Regions from separate parts of the Glaciimonas sp. CA11.2 genome, predicted to be linked through region 2. Evidence: predicted binding sites of a transcription regulator. Region 2 holds the regulator's gene; the other holds the start of a gene.
What was found. Region 2 encodes FliA, which starts transcription of late flagellar genes. Its sites were predicted from a motif close to CTAAAGTTTNNNNNNNNNNNGCCGNTA; they were not measured.
Positions count from the first base shown of each region.

Region 1: RGU75_RS17600 (flagellin) is a predicted target of FliA. The motif match lies at 4,690-4,716, and genes of this name have one in related genera.

Region 1 covers NZ_JAVIWL010000001.1:4,046,712-4,061,290, reverse strand. The annotation lists gene RGU75_RS17620 (flagellar hook-length control protein FliK) at 1-171, opposite strand, end outside; gene RGU75_RS17615 (flagellar protein FliT) at 187-513, opposite strand; gene fliS (flagellar export chaperone FliS) at 642-1,070, opposite strand; gene fliD (flagellar filament capping protein FliD) at 1,082-2,545, opposite strand; gene RGU75_RS17600 (flagellin) at 2,894-4,582, opposite strand; gene fliE (flagellar hook-basal body complex protein FliE) at 4,784-5,113, opposite strand; gene fliF (flagellar basal-body MS-ring/collar protein FliF) at 5,527-7,278, shown strand; gene fliG (flagellar motor switch protein FliG) at 7,271-8,266, shown strand; gene fliH (flagellar assembly protein FliH) at 8,223-9,026, shown strand; gene fliI (flagellar protein export ATPase FliI) at 9,032-10,519, shown strand; gene fliJ (flagellar export protein FliJ) at 10,539-10,988, shown strand; gene RGU75_RS17565 (flagellar hook-length control protein FliK) at 11,005-12,363, shown strand; gene fliL (flagellar basal body-associated protein FliL) at 12,624-13,112, shown strand; gene fliM (flagellar motor switch protein FliM) at 13,267-14,271, shown strand; gene fliN (flagellar motor switch protein FliN) at 14,264-14,579, shown strand, end outside.
Region 2 covers NZ_JAVIWL010000001.1:4,897,386-4,913,163, forward strand. The annotation lists gene RGU75_RS21175 (flagellar basal body P-ring protein FlgI) at 1-1,007, opposite strand, end outside; gene RGU75_RS21180 (flagellar basal body L-ring protein FlgH) at 1,068-1,853, opposite strand; gene flgG (flagellar basal-body rod protein FlgG) at 1,853-2,635, opposite strand; gene RGU75_RS21190 (flagellar basal body rod protein FlgF) at 2,831-3,574, opposite strand; gene flgE (flagellar hook protein FlgE) at 3,669-4,958, opposite strand; gene RGU75_RS21200 (flagellar hook assembly protein FlgD) at 5,058-5,720, opposite strand; gene flgC (flagellar basal body rod protein FlgC) at 5,887-6,282, opposite strand; gene flgB (flagellar basal body rod protein FlgB) at 6,396-6,800, opposite strand; gene RGU75_RS21215 (hypothetical protein) at 7,074-7,208, opposite strand; gene flgA (flagellar basal body P-ring formation chaperone FlgA) at 7,333-8,052, shown strand; gene flgM (flagellar biosynthesis anti-sigma factor FlgM) at 8,236-8,592, shown strand; gene RGU75_RS21230 (flagellar protein FlgN) at 8,614-9,072, shown strand; gene RGU75_RS21235 (flagellar protein FlhE) at 9,136-9,729, opposite strand; gene RGU75_RS21240 (RNA polymerase sigma factor FliA) at 9,731-10,489, opposite strand; gene RGU75_RS21245 (flagellar biosynthesis protein FlhG) at 10,608-11,474, opposite strand; gene flhF (flagellar biosynthesis protein FlhF) at 11,509-14,313, opposite strand; gene flhA (flagellar biosynthesis protein FlhA) at 14,310-15,778, opposite strand, start outside.

The DNA of each region.
Region 1 (14,579 bases), 850 kb from region 2:
CGTGTCCGTTGCAGCGCGAGAAGGAAGACGAAGGTCGTTGTTGACTGCGCCAGCATTGGTCACCGCGGTGGGCTCGGAAAGCTGCAACGCAGACTTGAGGGGAACCAGATCGAGGCGCTGCGTCAATGTCGTTGCCAGCAGCGTATCGACAATAGGTGTAATGCCACTCATACGACCAGACCAACGCTATCGACCATAGGCCTGATTGAGATTCTGCTGACGCCGTAGATTTCCCATCAGAATACCTAATCGTGCAACCTGCGGCGTCAGCAGATCGCGGATCTCGGCATCATCAGCCAATATTTGTCGGAGTAATAAGTATTTCTTTTCCAACTCAGACGGATCAAGTGGATAGCTCGACTCTATCGTTTTGAGATGATTAACATATCTTCTAAATTCCTCTTCCAGCGGTGGCATTGCGTCCCAATCACCAGCCCGAGCCAATGCCAGCATGCGGCCGGTGATGGGTTTAATTTGCTCGTAACAATGTATTACATCGCTTTGACATCTCATCGCATTCTCTTGTTGTGCTGCTCTATCGGTTCACTTTAGCGCAATGTTGAAACTAAACGGCGTGCTTGACTGAGTTGCCAGACGAGTACCCATTACTGAAATTTCCAGCGGTATCGTCGGGGCTTCTTTCAACTCTTCTTATTTGGATCAATTTCACGCCACGCTGAGCCAATATTTTCCAGTAAGCGAGCCGCCTCATCCAACAGCGCAGGATCGTTACGCAAGTTGGCGAACATCAAACGCTGCTTGATATAGTCATATAAAGCCGACAAATTCGCTACCAGTTCAGCGCCATCCTTACCGCCTATCTCAGCGTCAAGACTTGCCTTCAGGCCGTTATCTATAATATTAATCGCTTTAGAAATGGCATTGCCCTTGGCAACGATCTCTTTATTAACCATATGATGGCGTGCCATGTTAATAGCGGTCCTGGCACCATCAAACAGCAAGGTAATGAGGTGGTGTGGCGAGGCGCTCATAACGGCGCTTTCGACACCCATCTTTGCATAGGCCTGTGCGCCTGAATTGATCACCTTGGAACCTTGTGACGAGTACATGGCTATCTACCTTATTTCGTATTGTTGATTGCGTCGAACTGTTGGGTCAAATAGGTGCTTGTCGCATTTAGTTGGGTGACAATCAAATCCAACGCAGTGAACTGACTTTTATAGCGCGCCATCGTGTCGTCGATTTGCGCAGACATGACCTTGTATTGCTTGCTGAGATCATCCAGCGTCTTATTGACACCGGAAGTAGCCGCCGTCAACATCCCATCTGTAGCGTTAAAACCTTTCAACAATGACGTTAACTGCGTCCCCAAACCAGTGCCGCTATTGCCTGTGGTCCCGCTAAATAATTCTCCAACGCTATCCAGATTAGTGTTCAGTGCCTTACTCAATTTAACTGAATCGATGGACAACGTGCCATCGGTCTGAAGAGAAACACCAATTTGCGAGAGGGAGGCGAATCCACCTGTACTACCTCCAGTGACATTTTGCGGCGTAGTCAGTAATGAACGAATGCCGCTCTGTATTGAGCGTAAGACGGAGTCACCTGATAGTACAGCCCCGGTTTTGCTGGTCCCGTCATACGCAGTCAATGTCGTAGCGGCTTTTTGTAAATTATTATAAGCAGTTACGAACGCCGTTACGGCTGTCGAGACAGCAGTGGTATCGCGCGCCACGGTAAGTGTCGTATTAGCTGCTGAAACAAGGGTCATGCTCACATCTGGAATCGCATCCGTCACCGTATTACTGGCGCTCGTAATAGCGATGCCATTGACGGTCAGTTTCGCATTCATGGCAGACACCGTCTCCTGCATATTTTGATTGCCACCACCCACATTTTGCGACAAAAGATTTTCCAATGCCGCATCACCAGTTACCGAAATCTGCATACTGGAAGTTTCACCAGTCGTATTTGATGTCAGTACCAAACGGTTTGGGTTAGTACCACCATCACTCACAATGGTCGCTGTTACTCCCAGCGTCGTACTCTTATTAATGGCGTCACGAATCCCTTCTAACGTATTACTGGAACTATCAATCGTCACCGAACCGGCAGCACGACTAGCATCTGCCGCGAACGTCGCATTACTATATTTGCCAGTCGATGGATCGAGCGTGCCGCCGGACACTTTCCCGAACTGAATCGTCACCGTGCCGTTACCAATCGACGTTTTAGCACTGGCCTGGCCGACAGCTGCCAGCGTTTGGGCTTGCGCCAATTGCGATACGTTAATAGCGTATGAACCGGCAGCGCCGTTCGCGCCCGCAACTGCCGTCAGCACACTGGCCGAACCTGAAGTCGCTTTCACTGTCTGATACAAAGCGGATGCAGCAAGCGCGCTGGACGCCGTCTGGAAATTATTCAGCAGACTACTCAACGTCCCGTAGGCTGACAATTTAGAGGTATAACTGACCGACTGCGCCTGCAACGCCTGAAGTGGAATCTGCTCAGCGGCCTTTAACTGATCCAGCAAAGGGCCAAGCTGAAGTCCAGACCCAATACCATCGGTAACAATCCCTGTCATGATAAATCTCCAAATTCTGTCATTTGCGTCGCTCTATTAACTTATGCAAAAGCTAATTAAGCGGTATAGATATTAGATTCGCGACTTACCGTTTTTTAGCGGCAATACTGCTAACCAAATTAAATCGATATGTCACGTGCAGCACTTCAACCATTCGCTAACCACTCACGCCTTTGACAATTAGCAAAAGCCAGACTGGTTAACGTAAGTAACGGAAGCAGACAACACAAGCAGATAGGCAATCCAGGACTGTCTAAATGCTTGTTTATCGGATTCACGATCCAGCAACATAATCGATCACCCCACTGCCGTCAGCGAACTAATCGCTGACGGCAACTTCTGATAAATTTATTGCAACAACGACAGAACACTTTGCGTTGTCTTGTTCGCTTGCGACAACACCGAAGTACCGGCTTGTTGCAAGATTTGAGCGCGCGTCATGTTCGACACTTCAGTCGCGTAATTTGCATCTTCAATACGTGAACGTGAAGAAGACAAATTGACGATAGTTGTACCAAGGTTAGAGATCGTGGATGCAAAACGGTTTTGTACCGCACCCAATGAACTACGCAAACCGTCAACGTTCGACAGCGCAGCATCAATGACCGATAACGCGTTGGCGGTAGCAGTGCTGCCACTACCTTTATTTAACGTGAACTTATCAGCATGTGCAGAGTCGTTGTAGACCTGGTTAGAAGCGCTATCGGTGACAGTGCCATTATCATGCACATACAATGTTGCAGCAGTATCAGTCGTTAGCGCACCATTCATATCAACATTCACTGCTTTGGTTGAAGCATCATCAGTGACTGCTACAGTACCAGCAGTATTTTTGACATCGTACTTAGTTCCAGCAAGCGTGATAGCCATCGTACTACCAACAGTAGCGCTGCTAGCACTAAGTTGCGAACTCAACGCTGAGTTGGATATATTGAGACCAGTAGATCCTACAGTAGCAGTGGCTACAGTCAGTGTGTATTTGGCTGCACCTGAAGTGATTACACCACTTGTACCACCTGTCTTACTCATACTTTCAAGAATATCACCGGTACCCGTACCGCCATTGATATTCGCTTGCGGATCACTACCAGCATTAGTTTTTGACAGGTTTCCAGTTGCATCAAGATAAAGAACGGAACCATCATCGGCTGCCGTTAACTTACCACTTGAATCAATTTTGGCATCTTGTGAGGTACCACCAATTTTTACATTGATTGTTGTGAATGCGCCTGCAGCTGGCTTTAAATCCGTGCGTACTTTGGCAAGACTACGTGCCGTATCGGCAAAGTCAAAACTTGTACCGTTAGATTTATACGAAGCGGTTGGATTAACAGAATCCGTGACCGTGTCGCCACTTGCAATCTTGCCAAATACTGTCGACAGCGTCGCAGCGTCCGATGCGCCATATGCTTTGGTATACGCTGTCGTGCCGTTGGTAACAGTCCCAGCTGCGTAACCCGCTGCTTTTAAGTCTTTAACCGCTGCCGTTGAGTTCGCCGTTCCTGAGCCATCGACGTTAAAGCCGTTCATACCTAGCGCAGTGGTGTCCATCTTTTGCAAATTGATGTCAATGGTTTGACCATCGTTTGCACCAACCTGAATGGAGAGCGCTTTGTTTGAGGCTAATACTTTGACGCCATTGAAATCAGTTTGTGCCGATGTACGGTCAATTTCCGCCAAACGTTGGGTAATTTCATCCTGAATCGACTTCAGATCGCTGCCGGAGTTACTACCGTTAGCTGCCTGCACCGCCAGCTCACGAATCCGTTGCAAGTTATTGTTAACTTCGGTCAACGCGCCTTCAGTGGTTTGCGCTAGCGAGATACCATCGTTCGCGTTACGTGAGGCTTGGGTCAAACCGGTGATGTTTGCTGTGAAGCGGTTAGCAATTGCTTGACCTGCCGCATCATCTTTAGCGCTGTTAATCCGCAAACCGGACGATAGGCGCTCAATCGCGGTACTCAACGAAGACTGTGACTTGGTAAGGTTGTTTTGGGTCAGCAGCGAAAGGGAATTGGTGTTAATGACTGATGCCATGGTACGACTCCTATTTGCAAAATTGATGGATGCCGGCTACGTTGCCGTAACGTTGGACCTGTACATTGTGCAAGCCACCATTATGTGCAAGCCACCGTTAATCAGGTTATCGGCAATAGACATCTAAAACTGTAGGGTCGCTTCAAAAAAACCTCACACACTTAGGAAAACGCCACACGCTCAGGTTAGCCACCTAATCTATCAAGCAGGCAAATTCATAATCTCTTGATAAGCACTTACCACTTTATTGCGAACTTGTAGTCCCATTTGAAAGCCTACATTGGCTTTTTGCAAATCCACCATGACGTCATTGAGCGCAACTCCCGGTTTGCCTAGTTCAAACGACTCCGCCTGACCCATCGCGTGCGTTTGCGCATTGCTAATACGCTCCAATGATTTTTTCATTTCACCTGCAAAGCCACCACCAATCGACTCCCCAACAGGATTAGCGGCACTAGACGAAGACGCTCCCGCAACTTGCGCGGTAGCCCGTAATTGCTGCAAAACCGACTCAATTGCCGCTATCGCCATGTTGCTCTCCTCTATTGTTGGGCACATTCATCCACCTAGTATCCCGAAGTGATGAAGCGTACCAGCTATGCCAATCAGGCAAAGCGCCAAGTGATGGCAAAAATCAATCCTATTCCACTGATCAAAAGCCTCTCAAGGCGTCGACAATTGTTAAAGTCGTACAGGCTGTCCGCACAGATTAGTAGTGGCAGCGCATTTTGCATCGATGCTGAATCGATACAAAAACCGGAACACGTTCTCAAAAATGAGGAAATCTGCTTTTTATCACCTAAGCAGAAGCGACAAAAAAACGGCAAAAAAACGGTAAAGAAACGACAAGTGAACGAAAAAAACATATTGCATTTTTTTACATCGAAACTAGCGCAGCTTCGATCTTTATTGACGCCCACCGCGTTTAATTCCGGAGGCTACGAATGAGCGTAGCTTCGACTGGCGCTAAAGAAAATGCAGCAGATACAAATAAATTTTCATTATTAGAACAGCTGCGTGCTAATCCCAAGTTACCAATAATTATTGGCGGCGCGGCGGTGATTGCCGCGATTTTCGCCCTTTGGCTGTGGACGCGTGCGCCCGATTATCGCGTACTGTTTAGCAATCTGTCAGACCGTGACGGCGGCGCCATCATCGCTTCATTGCAGCAAATGAATATCCCTTACAAATTTGCAGACGGCGGTGGCGCTGTCTTGGTCGCATCCGATCAAGTCTACGACGCGCGTCTCAAACTGGCCTCGCAAGGGCTGCCAAAAGGCGGTTCGGTTGGGTTCGAATTGATGGATAATCAAAAATTCGGCGTCAGTCAGTTTGCTGAGCAGGTTAACTATCAACGCGCATTAGAAGGTGAAATTGCCCATTCGATAGAGTCCATCTCTTCCGTCGCTACCGCGCGAATTCATCTCGCCATTCCTAAACCATCGTTATTTGTCCGTGATCAGCAAAAGCCAAGCGCCGCAGTGATCCTGACACTACATCGCGGGCGCGCAATTGATGAGGGCCAGGTGAGCGCCATTGCTCACTTGATTTCCAGCAGTGTGCCGGACTTGAACGCGAATAACGTCACGGTAGTCGATCAAGCAGGAAATCTACTTTCGGTGCCAAGCGCAGGCAATCGCGGGCTGGACGCGAGCCAGCTCAAGTTTTCTCAGGAAATAGAGCAAAGCTATATTCGTCGCATAGAAGCAATTTTGCAACCAATTGTCGGCTCTGGAAATGTGAAGGCCCAAGTTGTGGCCGACATTGACTTTGCAACAGTCGAAAATACCGACGAAAAATATCGCCCAAATCAAGATCCGGAAAAAGCAGCAATCCGCAGTCAGCAATCGAGTGACTCTAATCAACAGGGCGCCACTCCGGCAGGCGGCGTTCCCGGCGCTTTATCGAATCAACCGCCACTCAACCCAACAGCACCGATTGTCACCGCAGCCGCCAACCGACCATTGCCGGGCGCAACGGCCGCTGCCGGTGGTCAATCAACCACGCAGGCAAGCGCAAATCCAATCGGCGCAGCCAATCGGCCTGCAAGTACTGGCGGTTCCAGCAACGTACGCCGCGATGTCACTACCAACTATGAGGTTGACCGCTCAATTCGTCATGTTCAGCAGAGCGCTGGCGGGATCAAACGATTGTCGGTTGCTGTTGTCGTCAATTACCGTGGCATTCGCAATGCTCAGGGAAAAATAGCTGCACAAGCGATTCCGCCAGCTGAACTAGAACAAGTGCGCAATCTCGTCAGGGAAGCAATGGGTTTCAACACTGAACGTGGCGATTCGCTCAATGTTGTCAATAGCCAGTTTGTTTCCTCCGAGATTGTAGAACCGGTATTGCCATGGTGGCAGCAACCTGAAAATATCGCTCTGGGGAAGACATTGGGCCAATACCTGCTCATTGCTGTACTTGGCCTCTGGTTGTGGTTTGGCGTGCTACGGCCATTATTGCGCAAATATCTGGCACCACCATTAGAAGTACCGCAGGCATTGCCAATCAATGCTGAGCCGGCCGAAGACATCCCGGCAGAAACTGTCTCCTTGAGTGCGGAAGCCCAAGTGCGTGCCAACATGCGTCATCAGGAAAATCTGACGCATGCCAAAGCTCTTTCAGAAAAAGATCCAAAGTTGGTGGCGATGGTGATTAAAAATTGGATGGACTCAGGGAAGAACGCCAATGGATAACGAGGGAATCAAAAAAAGCGCAATCCTCCTGTTATCACTCGGCGAGGATGGCGCCGCCAATGTATTTAAACATATGACACCGCAGGCTGTGCAGGCGCTGTGTGTAGTTATGTCCCAATTGCGTAACGTAAAGCGCGATCACATTTCAACGGTACTCGACGAATTTCGGGTAGAGACCGAGCAATTCTCGGCCATCAGTCTGGATTCAAGTAGCTATATCCGTGCCGTTCTGAATAAAGCGGTCGGCGGCGATCGTGCCTCCGACCTGATGGAAGACATTCTCAATTCGGCCGACCATACGCGTGGTATCGAAAGCCTGAACTGGCTCGAAGCGACTGAAGTCGCCGAACTGATTCGCGACGAACACCCGCAAATTATCGCCACCATGATGGTGCATCTGGAGCGCAGCAAGGCATCCAAAGTATTGGAATTACTCGACGAACGTCTGCGTCATGATGTGGTTCTCCGGATTGCTACTTTTGGTGGTGTACAACCTGCTGCATTGAATGAACTAACCGAAGTATTGTCTGGTCTGCTTTCCGGACATGGCACAAAACGCAGTCGACTTGGCGGTGTCCGCGCAGCCGCAGAAATGCTTAATTTAATGAGTAGTGCGCAGGAAGAGTCGGTCATTCAACACGTACGGAATTACGATGACGATTTGGCACAACGCATTGTTGACGAGATGTTCCTGTTCGAAAACCTGCTGGAAATCGACGACCGCGGCATTCAAATGCTGTTGAAGGAAATCGAATCGGAAACACTCATCATCGCTCTCAAAGGTGCACCGCAGGAATTACGCGACAAATTCCTCAACAATATGTCACAACGCGCTGCAGAAATGTTACGTGACGATTTAGAACTACGTGGGCCGGTACGTGTGTCTCAAGTAGAAACCCATCAGAAAGTGATTCTACAAATTGTCCGGCGCTTAGCTGATTCTGGTGAAATTATCATGGGCGGGCAAGGCGATGACGCGTTTGTCTGATCTCGATCATAAGTCAGCACCACCGAAGTCGCTTGCCAAGCGACCCACCGCCTTAAAGTCCAAAGAGTCTTTAAGCGCGTGGGAACGTTGGGAAATGGGATCATTCCAGACAACCGGACCTGCCGCACCTCCACCCGGCAGCGCCAGTCAAGACCTTTCGGCTAATGAAGAACCTACTCTAAAACAACTCCAACCCGTGCTCCTGATTGATGAGGCCGAACTGACACGACTGCGGACCGAAGCAGTTCAGGCGGGCCAGGAAGAAGGCCTTAAGTTAGGTTACCTCGAAGGTCAAAAGCAAGGCTATGCCGACGCTATTGCCCTGGGCGAAAGTGAAGCAAGCCAATTGCGTGTGCTCACGGCTTCGCTATCAAGCGCCTTACGCAATGTAGATAAAGAAATCGCCGATGATCTGATAACGCTGGCGCTGGACATTGCGCGACAATTGGTTTTAAGGGAACTCGCGACTGATCCAGAATTGATTCTGATAGCAGTCCGGTCGCTATTGCAAACTGAGCCTGCCCTGAGTGGCAACCCCCGACTTTTACTGCATCCGGAAGATTTGACGCTGGTCAAACAATATCTGTCTGATGACCTGCAAACCGCGGGCTGGTTGCTGCGCGCTGATCCCAGTCTGAACCGCGGCGGATGTAGAGTGCATGCGACCAGCGGTGAAATCGACGCCACACTAGAAACACGCTGGCACCGGATAACGACTGCACTTGGTCGCAGCGAAAAAAATCTTAATCATTCGCCATGATTAAAATGAACCTCCACGAAACCGATAACTACGCCGATACCGATCTTGCCGCCTCGGCGGCGACCAACGCCCATCTTCAAACCTGGCGGCGGAGTCTTGGTAGTGCCAGTATCGATATTGCTCGCAGCACACCAATCCGCACTTACGGTCGGCTGACGCGCGCCGTCGGTTTGGTGTTGGAAGCGGTCGGATTACGTTTGCCGGTCGGCAGTGATTGCCTGATCGAATTGCCTCAAGGTTATTCCCAACGTACCACCGAAGCCGAAGTCGTCGGCTTTGCCGGTGACCGTACCTTTTTGATGCCACGGAGTGAAGTCGCTGGCTTGATACCCGGTGCACGCGTCTATCCAATGACGGCAGCACCCTCCTCGCTGATAGCAAACGATGCTGAATCAGGCCATATTGATGAGCCAACAATACAGAACGGTGCCAAGCGTTTGCCAGTCGGTTCGGGCATGCTGGGACGTGTGGTCGATGCTATGGGACGTCCACTGGATGACTTAGGGCCGCTCAATTTTTCCCGTGAAGTGCCACTTTCTGCTGCGCCAATCAATCCATTGACCCGCGCGCCGATTGACTCAGTGCTGGATGTCGGTGTACGCGCCATCAATGCTTTACTGACAGTCGGGCGCGGTCAGCGCATGGGCTTATTTGCCGGCTCCGGCGTCGGTAAAAGCGTATTGCTCGGCATGATGGCGCGCTATACGAGCGCTGACGTAATAGTGGTTGGCTTGATCGGCGAACGCGGCCGCGAAGTAAAAGATTTTATAGAAAACACGCTCGGCGCAGAAGGAATGGCGCGTGCAGTAGTCGTTGCCGCACCAGCAGACACATCGCCATTACTCCGTCTGCAAGGGGCCGCTTATGCAACTTGTCTGGCTGAATTTTTCCGCGATCAAGGCAAAGATGTATTACTGATCATGGACTCACTGACGCGCTATGCTATGGCACAGCGTGAAATTGCGTTAGCGGTCGGCGAACCACCCGCGACTAAGGGGTATCCACCATCGGTATTTGCCAAGTTGCCAGCATTGGTTGAAAGAGCCGGTAACGGTGCACGCGACGCCAGTGGACAAGGTGGATCGATTACCGCTTTTTATACAGTGCTGACAGAAGGCGATGACCAGCAAGATCCCATCGCTGACGCCGCCCGTGCCATTCTGGATGGTCACATCGTCCTATCGCGCAGCCTGGCTGAAGCGGGCCACTATCCGGCAATTGATATCGAGGCATCCATTAGCCGCGCCATGACCGCATTGATCACGCCACTACAATTTGCATCGGTTCGGCACTTCAAGCAAATGCTATCGCGCTACCAACGTAATCGTGATTTGATCAGTGTCGGTGCATATGCCGCCGGTAATGACCTGCAATTGGATAAGGCCATCGCACACTATCCTGAAATCGAAGCATTTTTACAGCAGGAGATGGATGAACGTACCGGTGTCGAAGAGTCACTGGCCCGATTAAATGCCATCTTTTCCCGGTCCTGACCCGATCTGAAAGAAGCCCATGTCCAATACTTTACCGCTCGCCATGTTAATTGAACTGGCTCAAAATAAAACCGACGAATCTACTCGTCGACTCGGCCAACTACAAAATGCCCACACCAGCGCAGCGCAAAAATTGGCGTTGCTACTGGAATATCGACAAGAGTATTACGATAAGCTGCAAGCCCAAATGCGCGATGGCGTGCCGTCGGCGCGGTGGCGTAACTTTCAGCATTTCATCGGAACATTAGACGGTGCTATCGACCAGCAAAGTGCGATTGCCGCGCAAGCGGATACGCGCTTGTCGAATGGCCGTATCGACTGGCAACAGAACAAACGTCGTCTGTCATCATTCGGCACCTTAGCCGAACGCAATCGACAACGACAACTTGGCATAATCAACAAGCGTGAACAACGCGATAGCGACGAACATGCCGCCCGACAATTCCAGTTGCGTACCGCGACGGACTAATTTTTAAGGAACTCTCATGTCTCTCGCTCTTGCGGCCATCGCCGTTACTCAAAGTAATTTCGTTAGTGACAGTTCTTCGATTAAAAATATCGACCAAAATGCAGCGCATAGTTTTGGGAAAGAATTCGATCAGTCTCTTGAAAAGAGTCGGTCCGCCAGCAAGGACACAGACCCGAGCGCAGAAAAGACATCGGATCAACCGCTGAAAAAACACCTTGAACTTACGAGCCTCGATCAAACAACATCACCAGATCAAACGCCATCATTAGGGCTCGCCCTGATGGAGATCAGTGAAAAGCCCGCTGTAACGGCAAAAGGTGTTACAACCGATGTCCCGTCCAACCCTCTTAACACTCTTCCATCGGCGGCAGATACACAATTGCGAGATGCGATGGCGACGACCAACAATAGCAACCGCCATCATTCTCACGCTACTACCAAAGAGTTCAGTACAGATAACGATCAGGTTAGTGATCAAACTCACTACGGCACTGCTGCTGAGTCAGCCCTCAGCAAGAGCAATGTGAGTATTGATCAAAGGTTGTTTGGCCAATCGACGGAACACAGGCAAACCGCGTTAAATGATAGCAAGACAGCAAACACGGAAGACAAGATAGCCTCGCCCGCTGAAAAAACGCATGCACAGAATATCCTTGCAAATGGGACTGGTTTCCAACAGCAATTTGATAAAGGTAACGACCAAAGCCGTAAAGAAGAGCAATCCAGTGCAAAGCATGCGCTGGCAACGGCAACATCCAAGACAATCGCAGGAGATCTTGCAGCCAACACAAGCCCTATTTTGGATCAGTTTAATATTGCAGGATCAGCTGCAATGATACCGGTTGTGCATTCTTCGCCGTTATCGCCAAATATGAATAACCTCGACACGAACCTGACCAATCCTGTGCAACTGCACCTCGGTCCTTCGGTCGCCAGCGGTGATTGGGGTACGGCGTTAGGAAAACAAGTGGTATGGATGGGCAACAATAACCAACCCGTCGCCGAACTACATTTGAACCCGCCAGACTTAGGTCCATTAAAAGTGACGCTGACTTTCAATGACAATCAGGCACAAGCGCAGTTCATATCAGCCCATCAATCAGTACGGGCAGCCATCGAAGCAGCGTTGCCGCAGTTGCGTAGTTCACTTGCGGAAAATGGTATTAATCTAAGCAATACGTCAGTCAGCGCCGATGCACAACAACAGCAACAACAGCAACAAAGCGCCTTTACACAACATGACGGAAAGCAATCCGGCCAGCACAACCACGGAAGCACAGAATCAGGATTGTTGGCGCAGTCGAAGACAAATCAGAACGTGACCGTTCAACCATTGCGCCCTCAAAGCAGCCGTGGCGTTGATACATTTGTATGAGGCGGTAGCACCAAGCAGTGATATCAAGTGTTTTTTTAACAATGAAGACTCCAGAAACTGTACGTCGATATTTTCCTGCTTGCGGTAACAATTTCTTCAGCATGTTTATCACAATCAATTGGGCCGAAGTGGGACAAGGTTTATTTCGAGCAAACAGCTAGTAGTCGAAGCGCTGAGTTGAAGTAATTTATCCCTTTTGATTAGCAGATAGTTTCTGGCGCTTATCGCCAACAATGAACGTCAGAATTTTATGCAGGCATATGATGGCGACCATTATTACCAAACCAGCGGCAATATCGAAAAAAGCCAAGGTTGTTTTCTCCGTAACGCTATTACTCGTCGCGGCCATTACTGGCGCTATTGCCTATTATATAGGCAGCATTAATAACGTCGCTCGCACCAATCTGAGTACGCCGCAAGAAGTCAAAATTGAAGCACCCATTTTTGTTGCGTTAGAGCCATTCACAGTCAATTTGCGCTCGGATGAGCGTGAGCGCTTTCTTCATATCGGCATCACGCTAAAAGTCGCAGATGCGGGATCACAGAGCACAATTGCACAGTATTTACCTGAGGCCCGCAGTCGGGTTTTGTTGATGCTAGCGGATCGAACACCAGATTCTCTGATCACGGCAGACGACAAAAAACAACTATCCGTCGAAATTCTTAAGACGCTCAGCAAGCCTCTTTCAGCTGACAAGCTGACACAGCGGATAACCGACGTTCTGTTTACTTCGTTCGTGGTGCAATGACATTCTGATATAGAGATATTAAATCAAGGCGATTAAAAAATATGAAGCCAAAGCGCCCCAATGGACGATCAAATAGATGTGGCCATTGAAGATGAATAATTAGCGAAAACAGCAGACTTTTAATAAAGTGCAATAGTAATGATGAGATTATTCAATGGCTTATGAACAGCTACTGTCTCAAGATGAGGTAGACGCTTTACTACAAGGCGTCGCTGGTGATTCTGAGAACACACCGCTGCCACCCATTGCACCGGGCAGCGTCCAGTCTTACAACCTGGGGACCCAGGAGCGTATCGTACGCGGCCGCCTCCATACACTTGAAATTATCAATGAACGCTTCGCACGCCAATTGCGCAGAGGATTGTTCAACTTCATGCGTCGCACTGCTGATATTTCTGTGGGAGCGGTAAATATTCAGAAGTACAGTGAGTTTGTCCGGCATTTACCCGTTCCAGCGAATATCAATCTGGTGCACATGAAGCCGTTACGCGGCACGGCACTTTTCGTCTTCGACCCTAATCTGGTATTTTTGGTAGTCGATAATCTGTTCGGTGGCGAAGGTCGCTTTCATATGCGGGTTGAAGGACGCGATTTCACACAAACCGAGCACCGGATCATCCGACGTTTGCTGGATCTGGCGCTGGAAAGCTACCGCGCTGCTTTTAAACCCGTCTATCCCATCGAATTTGAATATATTCGTGCAGAGATGCATACCAAGTTTGCCAATATTGCGACTCCGAATGAAGTCGTAGTCAATACAACGTTCCACATCGAATTCGGCCCGATTGGCGGTGCGCTTCACGTCTGTATTCCGTATTCGATGATTGAGCCAATTCGTGATCTGCTCTCCAATCCGTTACAGGACGAAGTGGAAATAGACAAGCGATGGGTGAAGCAACTATCGCAACAAGTGCAAAGTGCAGACGTCAAGCTAAAAGCCGATTTCATCACCCTGCCATCAACTATCGGCCAGCTATTGCAACTAAAAGTAGGCGACGTTTTGCCGATCGATATGCCAGAAACGATTCTGGCAAAGGTTGACAATGTTCCTGTGATGGAATGTGGCTACGGTACATCAAATGGCCGCTACGCATTGCGTGTAAAGAAAATGATTAATCACCGCGAAAGCGATGCAAGTAAGGGGAACGACAATGAGTGATGACAAGCAATCGGACAAAACCAACAATGCGGCCGATGACTGGGCCAGTGCGCTGGCGGAACAAACCATGGGATCATCACCAACGGCACCCGTTCCGATGACCACAGCAGAAAAGACTGAAAGCACAGCCAACGTATTCCAGCCTTTACGCGGCGAAGGCGTGGGCGTCGATGTTCCCAAAGCAGATATCGATATGATTCTCGATATTCCGGTACAACTGACTGCCGAGCTGGGTCGCACCCGCATTACCATCAAGAATTTGCTACAACTAGCGCAAGGCTCAATAGTCGAGTTGGATGGGCTCGCCG
Region 2 (15,778 bases):
GCCAGCGATGCGCCGCCACGAACGACTTGTAAAGCGCCACCGCCTTGATTTAATTCAATTTGCGAGGTTTGTGCGACAACGGTATTGCCTCCGGCAAAGGCATTCGGTTGACTGATCACTGGCTGCGTGTTGATCACGACCGATAAGTTGCCGTGTGCGACGGCGCAATCAAGTACCCGTACAGTTTGATTCATCACCACCGATCCAGTACGCGCGTTGATGACAACTTTGGCCGGCGCTTTAGCCGGCGTGACATCAATATCTTCAATCTGGGCTAAAAAGCCAACTCGCTCTTCAGGTTGCGTCGGACCGAGAACGCGAATCACCCGTGCGTTCAGCGCCTGCGCAGTGCCCTCACCAAAAGTGCGATTGATCGCATTTACCGTTTTTTGCGCAGTGCCGAAATCTGAAACGTTCAGCTCCAGTATGAACGTTCCGGCTTCACCGATCGGCGACACTACCGCCCGCTCGATAACCGCGCCCGAGGGAATCCGACCAGACCCAAGTTGATTCACCTGCACTCTGCTGCCATTGGCGGACGCACCAGCCCCGCCGACCACCATATTGCCTTGCGCTACCGCGTAGACCATGCCATCAGCACCTTTCAAAGGCGTCATTAACAAAGTGCCTCCGCGCAGGCTCTTGGCATTGCCCAGCGACGACACGGTGACATCGATATTCTGACCGGGCTGGGCGAATGAAGGCAGACTCGCCGTTACCATGACTGCCGCAACATTTTTTAGCTGCATATTATTGCCCGCAGTGACCGAAATCCCCAATTGCGACAACATATTGCTTAGGCTCTGCGTAGTAAATGGCGTTTGCTGCGTTTGATCGCCTGTGCCATCCAGGCCAACCATCAATCCGTAACCAATCAACGGATTGTCACGAACGCCTTGAATGTTAACAAGTTCTTTCAAGCGCTCTGCTTGTGCTGGCAGTGGACTGAGGAATGCACAGAAAAGAATGCTGACAAATAAAGCCGCACAAGTCTTACTCACGCGCATTAGAATCGGTAAGGAACAGTAGTCGGTAAGCTGCTTAGGATACATATTGGGAGCGCTAACTCAGAACGGTAAGACATTGAGGAAGAAACGTTGCAGCCATCCCATGTTCTGCGCTTCGTCGATATAGCCCTTTGCACTATATTCAATACGTGCATCAGCGACTTGATTGGACGATACCGTATTGCTGCCAGTAACGGTACGCGGATTGACTACGCCAGAAAAACGGATGAACTCAGTCCCTTGATTAATCATCATTTGCTTCTCGCCGCTGACTATTAAATTGCCATTACCCAGGACTTCAGTCACGGTCACCGTAATTACACCGTTGAAGGTATTGGCCGCATTAGCACCGCCCTTCGCCACCAATGCACTCTTTCCATCGGCTCCGGCATCAAGACCACCGAACAAGCCACCAAATAGTTTGGGAACTGCAGTGATCGCGGAACTAGCGCTACCGGTACGACTGGCATTGGTACCGGAATTCTTTGTGGCATTGACGTTTTCATTGACAACAATCGTCAAAATATCGCCGACATTACGCGGTCTTCTGTCTTCGAATAAAGCTTGTGATCCGTAGCCGGATTGAAAAATAGAGCCATTCACTGGCGCTACCGGACGGACTTCGGCACGTGCAGACATCGGCTGTTGTATCAACGGCTCACGCGGGATTTGCGCACAACCAGCCAATTGCGCAGTAAGTAGAACGATTACACCCGCCAACCTGATGTGCAAATTGCTATGCTTATCAGTGCAGTTGTGCGTATTTTTCGCCTCGCAGGCAATCTCACGCGTACGGCTATATTTTCCTGCCAACCGATCCAGACCAGCGTTAACCACTTCCATCATCACAACTGCGTCAGTTTTTGTAACATTTGATCTGATGTAGTCACGGCCTTGCTATTGATTTCATATGAGCGCTGAGTCTGAATCATGTTTACCAGCTCTTCCACCACGTTGACGTTGGAGCCTTCAACGTATCCCTGACTGAGCGTTCCACCGCCATTTTGGGCCGGCGCGGTTTGATTAGGACCTCCAGAAGCATCGGTTTCAATGTACAAATTTTCGCCCTGACTTTGTAAGCCGGTCGGATTCAGAAATGTCGCTAACTGGATTTGTCCCACCTGTACAGCAGCGGTGTTGCCCGGTTGCGTGACCGAAACAGTGCCGTCACGACCAATCGACATACTAGTAGCGTTTTGCGGCAAAATAATTGCTGGTTGCATCGGAAAACCGCTGGCTGTTACCAATTGACCGTTCTGGTCAGTTTGAAACGAGCCATCGCGGGTATAAGCTGTTGTACCGTCTGGCATCAAGACCTGAAAAAAGCCATCGCCGTTGATCGCGATATCCTTAGCGTTATCGGTCTTGGTCGGATTGCCCTGCGTATGGATTCTTTCAGTGGCCACCACACGCACACCGGAGCCGACCTGCAAACCCGACGGCATGCGCGTCTGATCCGACGTCTGTCCACCCGCCTGGCGCAGGTTTTGATACATCAGATCTTCAAATACAGCACGACTACGTTTAAATCCTGTAGTGCTGACGTTGGCAAGATTGTTGGAAATGACGTCGAGGTTGGTCTGTTGAGCGTCAAGACCGGTTTTAGCAATCGAAAGGGAACGCAACATCTAAAACTCCTGCAAGGTGGCCGAAGCCGTAATCAAATATTCTCGGGAAAGACTGGCTAGCTAGTCACCGGAACTGTGAAATGTTCAATCCAGATCGGAACAATCAAACGTGGCAAAATTGCATAACTATTCAGCCTGTATTCAAGCGAAACGATGAGACTCAGATTCAGCTTAAGCCTCAACCACAACTCAACCTCAACTCATGCTCAGCAATTGATTGGCATGTTGATCGTTCGTATCGGCGCTCTGCACTACTTTCATCTGCATCTCAAACTGTCGTGCATTGTTGATCATGTCAACCATCACTTCGACCGGATTCACGTTGCTGCCTTCTATCGCACCCGAGGTAACAGTTACCGTTGGATCAGCTTCTGCGGCAGCCATCCCGTCACGCATACGAAACAAGCCATCATCGCCGCGCACTAAATCTGCGTTGGATGGCTTAACCAATTTCAACCGACCAACTCCCGCTGCGCCAGTGATCGGATCGCCCGCCCCCATAGCGGTAATCAATCCATCTTTGGTAATGCTGACAGTCGAACCCGGTGGCACGACCAGCGGACCGGCGTCGCCGATCACAGGTCGTTGATCCATGGTAGTCAATTCACCGCCAGCGCCAACCTGAAGATTGCCGACGCGTGTATACGCCTCCCCGCCATCGGATGCTTGTACTGCTAACCAGCCATTGCCATTGATGGCGACGTCCAATGCGCGACCAGTTTCTGTAATCGGACCATTGCGCATATCGGCTCCAGGCGTTGATGCCACTACAAACGACCTGGTTGCCGCACCTTCGCCGACTACCGGCACCGCGCGGAAGTTGTTGAGTTGCGCCCGAAAACCGGCAGTTGAGACGTTCGCCATATTGTTCGCTATGGAAGCTTGTTGCTCCATAGTTTGCTTGGCGCCGCTCATGGCGACATAAATCATCCGATCCATGATGCACTCTCTTTACATTGCGCTGCGCGGAGTTCATCAGACCAGTGATGACAGCATGAATCAAACGTCAGCAGGTGTAGTGATGGCAACTTCATTAGCGCATGCTCACCAAGGTCTGCATGACCTGATCTTGCGTCTTGACTGTTTGTGCATTGGCTTGATATGTGCGCTGTGCAATGATCATATTCACCAGCTCGCTAGTCAAGTCAACATTAGATGCTTCCAGCGCGCCGGAACGTAATGCTCCTACTTTGCTACCGACACCTGGCGCGCCAGTCAGCGGCTGACCGGAGGCAGCAGTTTCCGAATAGCCATTGTCGCCAGTAGGCACCAAGCCATCAGGGTTGGCAAATGCGCTCAATACGATTTGCCCCAGTGACTTGGTTTGCTCATTTGAATATTTGCCGGTAACCGTACCGTCCGGATTAATCGCAAAAGCGGTCAACGTACCCGAAGTGTAGCCATTTTGATTCTGGTTTTTGGCCTCACTGACATTCCCAAACTGACTAGTGCTAGTGATATCCATGCTGAACGCTAATGGGGTTGACCCGTTACCGAAATCCAGACCTGCAAAATTTATTTTCCCACCAGCCGGGCTAGTCGGTTGGCCCGCTGCATCAACGGCTAGTTTTCCGTTAGTGTCAAAGGCAATGGCACTCAGTGCGGCACCACCGCTTGATGGCTTGGTCGCATCAGTGGCGTCAGGCGCCACTTTTGCACCGTTAGCATCTAGCGGCCAGCCGTCGGCCGTGGCGTACATACTCCACGCGTTAGCACCAGTTTTAACAAAATAGGTTGAAATTTCGTGTGAGTTACCGAGCGAATCAAACACCGTTGTCGCATTGGGATAGTTGTAAGTCGTCGAATCCGTAGCGTCGAATGGTGTTTTGATCGGGACCGCACTGCGCGAATCCAAATTGAATTGCGACACAATAGCGGTAGTCGATTTTGGTGCCATGGCAACTTGCGGTATCTGTAGCGCCGTTGGATTGCCACCACTCAAAGTACCGCTGGCGGTGACAGGATAGCCAGTCAGACGCAGACCGCTTGCGCTGACGATATAGTTATCTTTATCCACATTGAACTGGCCATTGCGTGAATAGGATATTTCGCCACTAGGACTAGCCAGACGAAAAAATCCATCCCCGCCCGTGATCGCCATATCGAGTGCTCGTGTGCTGGTCTGAACTGCACCTTGCGTGAAATTTTGCGTAATACCGGCAACATGCGTCCCCAGACCGACCCGTGAACCTGCATAGACATCAGCGAACAAAACACTACCTGTCTTAAATCCAACGGTCCCCGAGTTGGCAACGTTATTGCCGATAACATCGAGATTATTAGATGCGGCATTTAAGCCGCTTACTCCCTGTGCAAAACCCATTGTGTTTCCTTTTCGGATTGATTGTAAACAACCTAATTTTTTACCATCGCTAACCCGGCGTTATGCCATGAACCACGATGAAGATGGTGACAGACCCAATTACAAAATCAACTTAACATCACTCAAACTGACTTTGGCTGGCTTGCCCACATCTAGCGAAACCGACCCGCCGCTCTGCACAACGCTGGCCACATTCTCGTACGTGAGCGTATTTGCTGCGACTTTGTCGACCCCAGAAGTACCTGCAACACTGATCGTGTAATTGCCATCCGCCAATTCCGTTCCGGCATCGCTCTTGCCATCCCACACCATATTGGTAACTCCCATTGGCTGCGCGCCAAGATCAAAGGTACGCACGACATCACCTTTGGCATTGGTCACGCTGACACTGACCTTATCGGCAGAGCCCAGCATTTCTACGCCAAATTTAGTATCGCTACCGCTTACATATTTGATGTCTTGACCCGGTACCAACACCGTCCGACCGATCAACGACGCCGCTTGTAGCGCCTGGTTGGCCCCACTTTGATTCACCAGCGAATCCAGCGTCGCATTGAGTTTTTCGATCCCACTGACGGTGCTCATCTGGGCTAATTGCGAGGTAAGCTGGGCATTGTCGAGCGGATTAAGTGGGTCCTGATTATTCAATTGCGTGACGAGTAATTTAAGAAAGCGTTGTTCACTGTCAGCGGTCGATGTACCGTTTAGCGATGCCGTTGCAGAAGACTGAGCGTCGAGTGAATTTGTTGCGGTAATTGCCATAAATTTTTCCTGAATCGAACGAAGAAGAAAGCACCGCGTAAAAAACGCGTAATGCACTATTCTGAGTTGCGTGAGCTGGGCTAAATAGTCCTGTTCTAAATAAGCTGATAGTAAGTAATCTGGTATTACGTGATGAGCTCGCTTCAAGTGATATCTCGCTATTGCTTTATTGGCCGATCGTCAGGGTTTTTAGCATCATGGTCTTTGCGGTATTCAAGACTTCCACGTTCGCTTGATAGGACCGCGATGCCGACATCATATTGACCATTTCCTCGACCACATTGACGTTCGGCATTGTGACGTAACCATCTGCGGCGGCCATTGGATTTTTAGGGTCGTACACCATCCGCATGGGCGACTGATCCTCCACTACACCTGCAACTTTGACGCCACCGATATCGCTTTGATTCGATGATGCGACTTCAAACATGACTTGCTTGGCCCGGTAAGGTTTACCGTCGGGGCCGCTCACGCTATCGGCATTGGCAAGATTGCTGGCGGTGACGTTCATACGTTGCGATTGCGCGCTCATGGCAGAACCAGCAACATCGAAAATACTCATGGAAACATTCGACGGCATGTGCTTATCCTTTCGTAACTAGGTGCTGACATCTCTATGTCAGTTTATGACTTCGGCCATTTGCCGACCGTCTTATTGGTACTTCCAATAAGACATTACTGCACCGCCGATAGCATTGATTTAATTTGCGCACTAATCACGGTCAGACTAGATTCGTAGTGCAACGCGTTATCAGCAAAATTGACACGCTCAACATCCATTTCTACTGTATTGCCATCGATACTGGATTGGGTGGGAATCCGATACAGTAAATCTGTATCGTTGCTAAGCGTTTGCTCACCTGCCAAATGCCGGGAAGAAGTCGTTGTCATAGAAAGCGATTCAGATTGCCGTCCACGCTCAACTGCCTGCGTCAACGTGCTGCTGAAATCGAAATCGCGCGCTTTGTAATTAGGCGTGTCTGCATGGGCGATATTGACCGACAAAACCTCTTGCCGCCGAGCGCGCAAATTGAGCGCCTCCTGCTGAAACCGAAGTGCATTATCAAGTCTGTCGACCATGTTTCCATCCTATAAATTAACCGCCCTGCCTACATCCCGAGTGCATTCCGATCTTGGCTATCCAAGTAAACCAACCGCGATAAGATCGCGTAATTTTCCTAGACCTTTTGATGAAAACAATTATAGGTAGCGCGACGCCATCCCAATCGCTAGAACAAGAAGAGAATGTCAATCCAATTCACACTTTGCAGGGACCAATGCATTTGTCCGTGCATGCGTTTTAGATCGTAGGTAAGCCCGATTACCCAAACAAGACTGCGATCACTTGCCTCTTCAACGGTTGGTGCGAATCGAATATTCCGTAAAATCAAGGCAACTGACTGGTGCGCCAGTGATCACCGATCCAAAATCGGCAAAAGTGCCGTTTTCACCGGCGTGCGCACCACCATCAACAGATGATTTAATCAAATATATTACCCAGAGCGAGGCTGCATCAATGCACCTGCATCGACAAAATCGACGGCAATCACGATCATTCCGCACGCAGCTTTGCGTCCTTTTACGCTTTAGCGTGGACCTGCTAGCTGCTGTCATGAGTATGCTTCTGGTTGCGAATCACTCTTACGCTAGTACACAAAGAGCTACGCCGCTTAGCGGTAATGCGCTGCCGATCATTAAGGCATTTTTGTTAAATCAGGCTGCTGGGCTGCCCGGAAAAATTGTTATTACAGTCGATACCCCGATGTCCGGCGCATTGCCGCCGTGCGATGCGCCCGAGCCATTTTTACCAAGCGGCGCAAAAGTATGGGGCCGCGTATCCGTAGGCATCCGCTGTAATGGTGTCTTACCCGTCGCCGCGACGTCGATCAATGCGCCCGCTCCTCAAGCGCAACAGGCGTGGACACGCTACGTGCCGGCCTATGTCGCAGTCATCGCCAATTATGTTGTCGCAACCCGTGCGATCAATGCGGGGGAAACATTGCGCGCTGGTGACTTCAGTTTGCACGAAGGCGATCTCTCCATGCTGCCACCCAATATTCTGACTAACGTTGAACAAATTAATGGCATGGTCGCACTCAATCGCATTGCGTTGGGCGCGCCAGTGCGACCAGAACTATTGCGTGGCGTGGTCGTTATACAGTCGGGACAAAACGTCAAGGTAATGGCAACAGGAACCGGATTTGTCGCCAGTACCGAAGGTCGCGCCATGACTAGCGCAGCCATCGGTTCCCGACTACAAGTCAAGACCGTCAGTGGCCAAATGGTCAGCGGTAAAGTGCGCGCGGACGGCAGTGTTGATTTACTATATTAGTCCAATGACTATTCGCTATAGTGGGATAGCAAACATCAAGTTGATAACCCAAAAGTATCGACAATGGCATAAGTTGTCAACTTAACATCAATAAAAAAGCTATCTCGCTCCCTACACGAACAACCAGACTAAAGTTTTTCAACCAACTGCCGTTATACCGTTGAGATCCTCTGAGGAAATATTTTGAAAATCAATCTACCCATTAATTCGGCAAATAGTATCGTTAGCCCTGCCTCTGGCATCAACAAGCCAAACTATAGTCGCGTTCAGGGGAGTAATCCCCCTGCTACGACAGCGACCAACGTTGTCGATACCGCCTCCGGCCTACCGAATAACCCCAGTTCGCTGACAAACCAGGTGCGTGAATTGCAAAATCAACTGGTGCAACCAAGCAATGGCGATTTCGATGCTGCCAAGGTGGAAAAAATCCGTCAGGCTATCAGCGAAGGGCATTATCAGGTAAATGCAGGCAAAATCGCTGACGGTCTGCTGGACACGGTAAGGGACTTACTAAAAACGTCAGCCGAACCGAACCAATAATTTGGGTCACCTGGTAACTTTATGAGCAGACATCACATCAGCCTTATGGATGAGGAACGCGCCGCTATGGAAGCGTTTCTGGCGTTACTCGAGCAAGAGGCGCAAGCCTTGATCGGTGGCAAATTCTCGGATTTGGCGTTGTTGACAGAGCGCAAAGGACAATTGGCTGATCGTATCGCTGTCCTTGACCATGAGCGCGAGCAACAATTGCAAGAACTGGGTTATCCGACCAATCGCGCAGGTGCAGATGCGGCAGCCGCGGCTGGCGGCGATGGCTTGCAACGCGCTTGGCAGAGACTGTTGTCATGCGCGGCGACATCACGCGACCTGAATCACCGAAACGGTATTCTGATCCATACTCATCTGGAGTTCAGTCGTAATGCAATTAATTTTTTAAGCGCCTGCGGACAATCTCTGTACGGTCCCGATGGACAGCACAGGGTTGGGCGAGGAGTTGGTAAAAGCCTCGCTTCAGGCTGAAACACGCTCCTATATCGGCCCTTAATATCAGATACCACAATTGGCACGGTTAGTATTAAGTGGTTATTCGTAATTCATGGTGACCTGACCCGATTGCCCCTGCAATCCTGGTGTCAAAGCCCCTCTCCCGCTGATCACAAAAGCAAACGTAAAATTTGAATAGGCGTTATCGCCATCAAAAGCTTCAGTGGACCCGCTCGCACGGCTCAAGCCAACACATCGGGTTGCATTACATAAATAGGCTAGTAATCCAACTGGAGGCGGCGACATGAAGGCGTACCGCCAACTAACTTTACGTGCTGTAGCGTTGTTTTTGATAGTTCCATAAGGCTTAATCTGACCGGACTCGACTGCTTCACCACGTTGGAAAATGGCCGGTAGTGAGATTGATCCGGTCCACGAACCGTTGACCCTTTTGTTTAACGCCTCCTTAAATCGGCTATCTCCACCTGATTTATACCGCTTCAACGGATCGTTAGCCGCGGTGTCATAACGCTGTAAATAGCGCGCTAAAGGTATCGCATCGGGTGCGGTTTCCGTGGCGTTAGCAGGCGTAGAACCCACCATTAAAAAAAATAAAAGCCACGTTCCACTGCCTGCCTTTGCCCATTTTCCATGCGCGGAATGTACGCTTTTTTTCTCGTATTGTTGACGCATATCAAACCACCTCCGCCCCAATCGTGTCACGCATGCGCCCACGCAAACGACTGATAGCCTGACTATGCAATTGGCAGACGCGAGACTGACTTACCTCAAGTACTGCGCCAATTTCCCGCAAATTTAGCTCCTGATCGTAATATAAACTCAGCAAAAGACGCTCTCGATCAGGCATACTTTCTATCGCCTCCAACAGCACCTTACGCAGCCCGCTTTGCAGCAATTTCTGGAGAGGATCACTATTGTCGGTCGGCTTATCTTTTTCATGATGCGCGCCGCTTAATTGCTGATCAAGAAACGAATTCTCATTACTGCCACCTTCGAAGTCTTCGTAATACACCAACTGACAACCATGAATCTCTTGCAATAGTCGTTGGTATTCCTCCAGTGACAACGCCATGGCCTGCGCGATTTCACTTTCAGTCGGTGACCGCGCAAGTTTTTGTTGAAGCCCTTGCAAGGCGACCTCAACCTTGCGCGCAGACTGTCGCAACCCACGTGAGAGCCAATCGTTGGCACGCAACTCGTCAAGCATTGATCCACGAATTCGCTGGCTAGCGTAGGTTTCAAACTGCGCCCCCTGATTGTCCTGGTAACGATTAGCGGCATCCAATAGGCCCAACATACCAGCTTGTATCATGTCATCAAGCTCAACGCTGGCTGGTAATTTGGCAATTAGCTGCAAGGCCAGACGACGTACCAACGGTGCAAATTTAGTCAGCGTCCCGGACTTGTCCATTCTCCCCTGTGCTGTATACATTGCGATGTTCCTTATCTTCCCTATCTTCTTAATTAACGCTGGTACCAAACTTTAGGTATCGCCACTGACTACGCCCCTCACACATTAGCTGACGTGCCAAAGTCATTCGGTCATTCGGTCATGCAAGCAGTTCCGGCATCGCTGTGCGGTGTGAAGAGTCTCCATTTGCCACATCGCTCCTTACCTTGGATGACCATTGCATCAGGTCAGCCGCTATCCGGCGAAACGTCAGGGCTGCGGTGCTCCTTTTGAATGCCTCTACCACGGTCAAATGTAATTGCTGCGCGTGTAAAATCTGCAAGTCAGTCATCACCGCACCAGCCGGTTCCACCGATACGGCCAGATAACGACTGCCGGTAACGGCAAGATTAGTAAGAATGCGAGATGCCTCTGCATCGCTGGCAGCACCATTCAGCACTATCCGTACCTGTTGAAGCGCGTGTGCATGGTGAAGACGTTTGATACAAGCATAAGCGGCCGTAATGGACGCCGGTTGTGGCTGCAACACCACCATCACATAATCGGCCTGACATGCTAATGGCGACAGCGTACCGTCGTCGCCTAAAGCGGCATCAATCAGGATAATCTGATCTTGGCGCAATTGCTGTAACCCAGTCGCTGATACCGCCTTTGATACTAACTCTCTCCGTGCTATGAGTACCTGAACGCCGCAAGCGGCACGACCACCCGCCGCATCCAGAGACAGCCGTCCCGACACTACGTCGCTCCAGTTACCCAATGCGTCAACTTGCCAGATCGCAGAAGCTGTGCCTGAAGGACTCGGCGTGTGATGGACAGATTCATCGATAAGTAATACGTGCTGACCTTGTTGTGTCAGTGCAGCGGCAAGATTCATCACGACCGTGGTCGCGCCACTTTTACGACCGCTTCCTACCACGGCGATCATCCGTTGGACGTTAGTTGAAGAGGACTGCGCCATCATCGCGCGCAACCCATCGGCCTGATCGGACATTTTTGGGATCATCCTAATCTCCGCTGGCGTTGGCGGGTCTCAGCCGTCACCGCAGCCCCGACTCAGGAATTGCCGATATATTGATCAAAGCTATGGCTGGATCGATATCCACTACACCAGAGTCAGCACTTTCACGATTTTCTATCGGCATGTCTTTTGCGGCATTTTGTAGCGACACTACGCCAGTATCCAAAACGTCCATCAATACCAAACATTTTTCCAGCCCTTCGAGCAACACCGTGCCTGACACGGCAGCCGACACCGGACTGATCCCGTCCATGCGCATGCGCATTGATCTTCCAGCCAGATGGGCTAACAATGCACGAGCCGACGGGGCCCATTCCGCTTGCGCACGTTGCAAACGCCATACGGTCACGCTGGTCTGACCAGCGATGAGCAATCGCTTCATCATGTCGGCATCACCAGGCTCACCGCAGCCACCAGATTGCTGGATAGCCTGCTTCAACAATTTGAAATAAGTGTCGGCTTCCACACGCCAGCGATACCACTCGATCATTTGTGAGGCCGCTACTGATTGCCCCAGATTGCTTAACAAATGCCATTGCGCCAAACTCTTACCTGATCGTAAATCGATGATCCTCGTCACCACGCAACGCACCTCGGTGATCACTTGGCAATGAATAGTCGTATCGCCTTTTTTTTGTAAATTGCGTAGACCAACCGTTATTTCTGCTAAGGATTGAAGCGCTGCTTTGCCTTTATAGATAATCGGTTCCGACGATCCAAAATGCAGTTTATCAGCTAGCTTCGTCAGAGAAATCAACGTATCAGCAAAGATGACGGAAGTAGAAGCGCGGCCCCGCGCCAACCATTGCAAACTGCTGTTTTGCTGATCAATGAGCAAGCTGAACGGGGGCAAGCTATCCAGAACATGGATAACAGGCTTGCCAAAATCCTGTTGTTGCAGCCACGATAATTGCCGCAGAACAGGTGAACTGGCTGACGCTTTTTCCGCGGTGACAGGGTTCTGGCGAACAGCCGTTGTCAATATCTGACGCGGCGCGGCAAGCGCCATACCAGTACTATCCGACAACAGCAAACCGCCATGCAACATATAAGCATCGCCGCTATGCGCCGCATTTAGCGTCACTTTGCCACCAATCGCCAGCACCACCTCGTTACAACCGACTGCAATTTCGTGACGGGCATGTGTCATCAATGTCTGGGTTACACCGGTAGCGCTCACCTCTTTATCGTCCAGTTGGCGTCGCAGGCTTCGTGTCGCATCAAAACCAATACCACCGGCGGCAAGAGCGGCTGCATTGGCTCTCAATGCTACGGAGTCATTGGATAGCGCCCGAATCAATTGCCGACATTGCATGCGCAAGCGCTCCGTAGTTGCGGTGTGTAATACCGTCTGGGCCTCGTGCGCCGCGGCTTGCAAAGCGGCAGCTTGAGCGATCTCCGGTAACGGCGTCAGTGGACTTTTCAGATCAGCCTCACCGGGAACAAATAAGGCACTCCGACTCGCGGACTGAAACACACTTTCGACTAGTTCAGACCGATTGGCAACGATCAGATTTTCAGGCACTTTTTGGCCGGTTGAAACATAATGGACCGGCAGTCGGTGGCGTATGGCCGTGTCCAGCAATGCGCCTGGATGCGTGGCTTCGTCCATCTTTGTGAATATGCATCCAGCTAATGTGCCGCCATCGATATCTTGACGGTACGCGTGTACCACTTCGTTAAGGGTATCGCCATGGCTGCTGGCATTGAGAAGCAACAAACGCTTAACCGGATGGCCTGTGCCGCACAGCATCGCGACCTGTTCGGCGACACTACGATCACGCTGACTTTTGCCCACAGTATCAATCAGCACCATATGTTTATCCCGCAAATCGTCAAGGACCAGCCGCAGGTCCACAGCATCCTTCACCGCATGCACCGAAACACCCAAAATCTGACCATAAATACGCAACTGCTCGTAAGCACCGATTCGGTAAGTGTCAGTGGTCAACAATGCCAGCTTTTCAGGACCGAAACGCATTACGCAGCGGGCCGCTAATTTTGCGGTGGTAGTCGTCTTGCCAACGCCGGTCGGCCCCATCAACGCATAGACGCCGCCATTATCCAGCAGTGCATTTTCATCTTCGAGAACTGGCAGATTACGTGCTAACTCGGCTTTAACCCACGCCATACCGGAAGCGTAATTTCGTCCCGTCGGCAAATGATCCAGCATAGCCTTCGCCAGCCGTGCACTGAATCCCGCTCCCAGCAGCATGCGTAATAAATGACTGCGAACGGGATCGCGACGCTGCTTTTCGTTCCATGCCAAACCTGCCAGTTGCTCCTCAATCATGCCGCGCATTGACTGTAACTCGGTTAATACACTGTCTTTAGTTGGACTGTCATCAACTTTTATGACTGGTGTTTGCAGCAATGGCTGAGGCAACGGTGGGACCGCAGCAATGTTGATCGGCGCAACAAGCTGCTCAGAAGGCGTTGATGGCGTGGTACTAATCATCGGGATGATTGCCGGTGCGACCGCAGACAAGACAGCAGACGCAAAAACGTCGCCCTCTACAAACGCCACGATTTCTACGCCTTGTGGGGTAACACGATTAGAAATAATCACGGCATCCGGCCCTAGCTTTTCGCGCACCAAACGTAGCGCCTCCCGACTGGTTGCTGCGGTGATCGTCGTGGTGTTGACGACATTACTGATGGCAGTGATATTGCCTCCCTGGCTAACCGGTGTGGATGCTACAAAATCTGCTAAATGACTTGCTGATTCAGCTTTTGATTCAGTTTTTAAGTTGCTCATCAAGATGCGCTCAGATTCGCCCATTAACGCTTGATCGGTTGCGGTCATGTCATTAAGGGCGTTCAACCTTTACCTCCGATAGTGGCAGTAACCTTGATATTGCGGTTATCTGGAATTTCGGCATGCGACAGCACTTTTAGCTGCGGCAAGCTACGTCTTAAAAAGCGCGCCAAGAGTGCACGCAGTGGATGCTGGACCACCAGAACAGGCGTCAGACCAAGTTGTTGCTGGCGATCAATAGCCACCTGCGTCTGACTCAGCAAACTATCCGCCAGACCAGGCTCAAGACCGCTTCCGGTGCTTAACGCCTGTAACAACATGCGATCAAGCGCCCCATCAAGACCAATGACCTGCAATTCGCTATCGCCGGGAAACAACTGCTGCGTAATCGCACGACGTAACGCCAATCGTGTCATTGACGTCAACTCGTTAGCGTCACTGATCGCTGGCGCATGTTCGGCCAACACTTCTAAAATGGAGCGCATATCACGGATAGGAACACTTTCGTCAAGCAAGTTCTGCAAGACTTTCTGTAAATTCGTCAGTGACAGGACCTTTGGCACCAAGTCATCACAGAGCTTGGGCGCTTCTTTGCTGATCCGATCCAATAGCTGCTGAACTTCTTGCCGTCCTAATAATTCGGCTGCGTGCGCATGGATCAGATGGTTCAGATGTGTCGCGATCACCGTGCTTGCATCGACCACTGTGTAGCCATAAATTTGCGCCTGTTCACGCAAATTGCTATCTATCCAGAAAGCGGGAAGCCCAAAAGCCGGATCGACGGTGGCCGTACCCGGCAAGGACGCGCTGACCTGTCCTGGGTTGATCGCCATCCATTGCCCCGGAATCGCTTCACCATGGCCTATTTCAACCCCTTTGAGAGTAATCACATACGCATTGGGCTTGAGTTCAAGGTTGTCTCGAATATGGACGACTGGGACCAAAAAGCCGATGTCCTGCGCAAACTTTTTACGAATACTTTTGATGCGCCCGAGTAGTTCACCATTTTGCGTGCGATCCACCATGGCAATCAATCGATAACCAACTTCAAGTCCAAGCGGATCAATCAGCGCCACATCGTCCCACGTCGCCTCCGCTGGCTCCATCGCCGCAGCCGCAGCAGCGGCAGCGTTCGCGGCAGACGCGGGACTATTGGCAGCATCCGCCGCCATTACTTTGCGTCGGGCGACGCGCTGACCAATCCAGACCAGACCACCAGCAATCGCCAAAAACGCGAAATGCGGCATACCCGGAATCAATCCCATCAGGCCAATGATGCCCGCGGTCAAATACATTACCTGTGGATTGGAGAACAATTGCCCCATCAACTGCTCGCCAACGTTCTCATCGGTAGTCACGCGTGAGACGATCACACCAGCAGCGGTCGATATCACCAGCGCCGGAATCTGGGCGACCAGACCGTCGCCGATGGTGAGCAAAGTGTAACTCTTGGCAGCGACTGATATATCCAATCCGTGCTGCGCCACGCCGACCACCAGTCCGCCAATCACATTGATCAACATGATGAGCA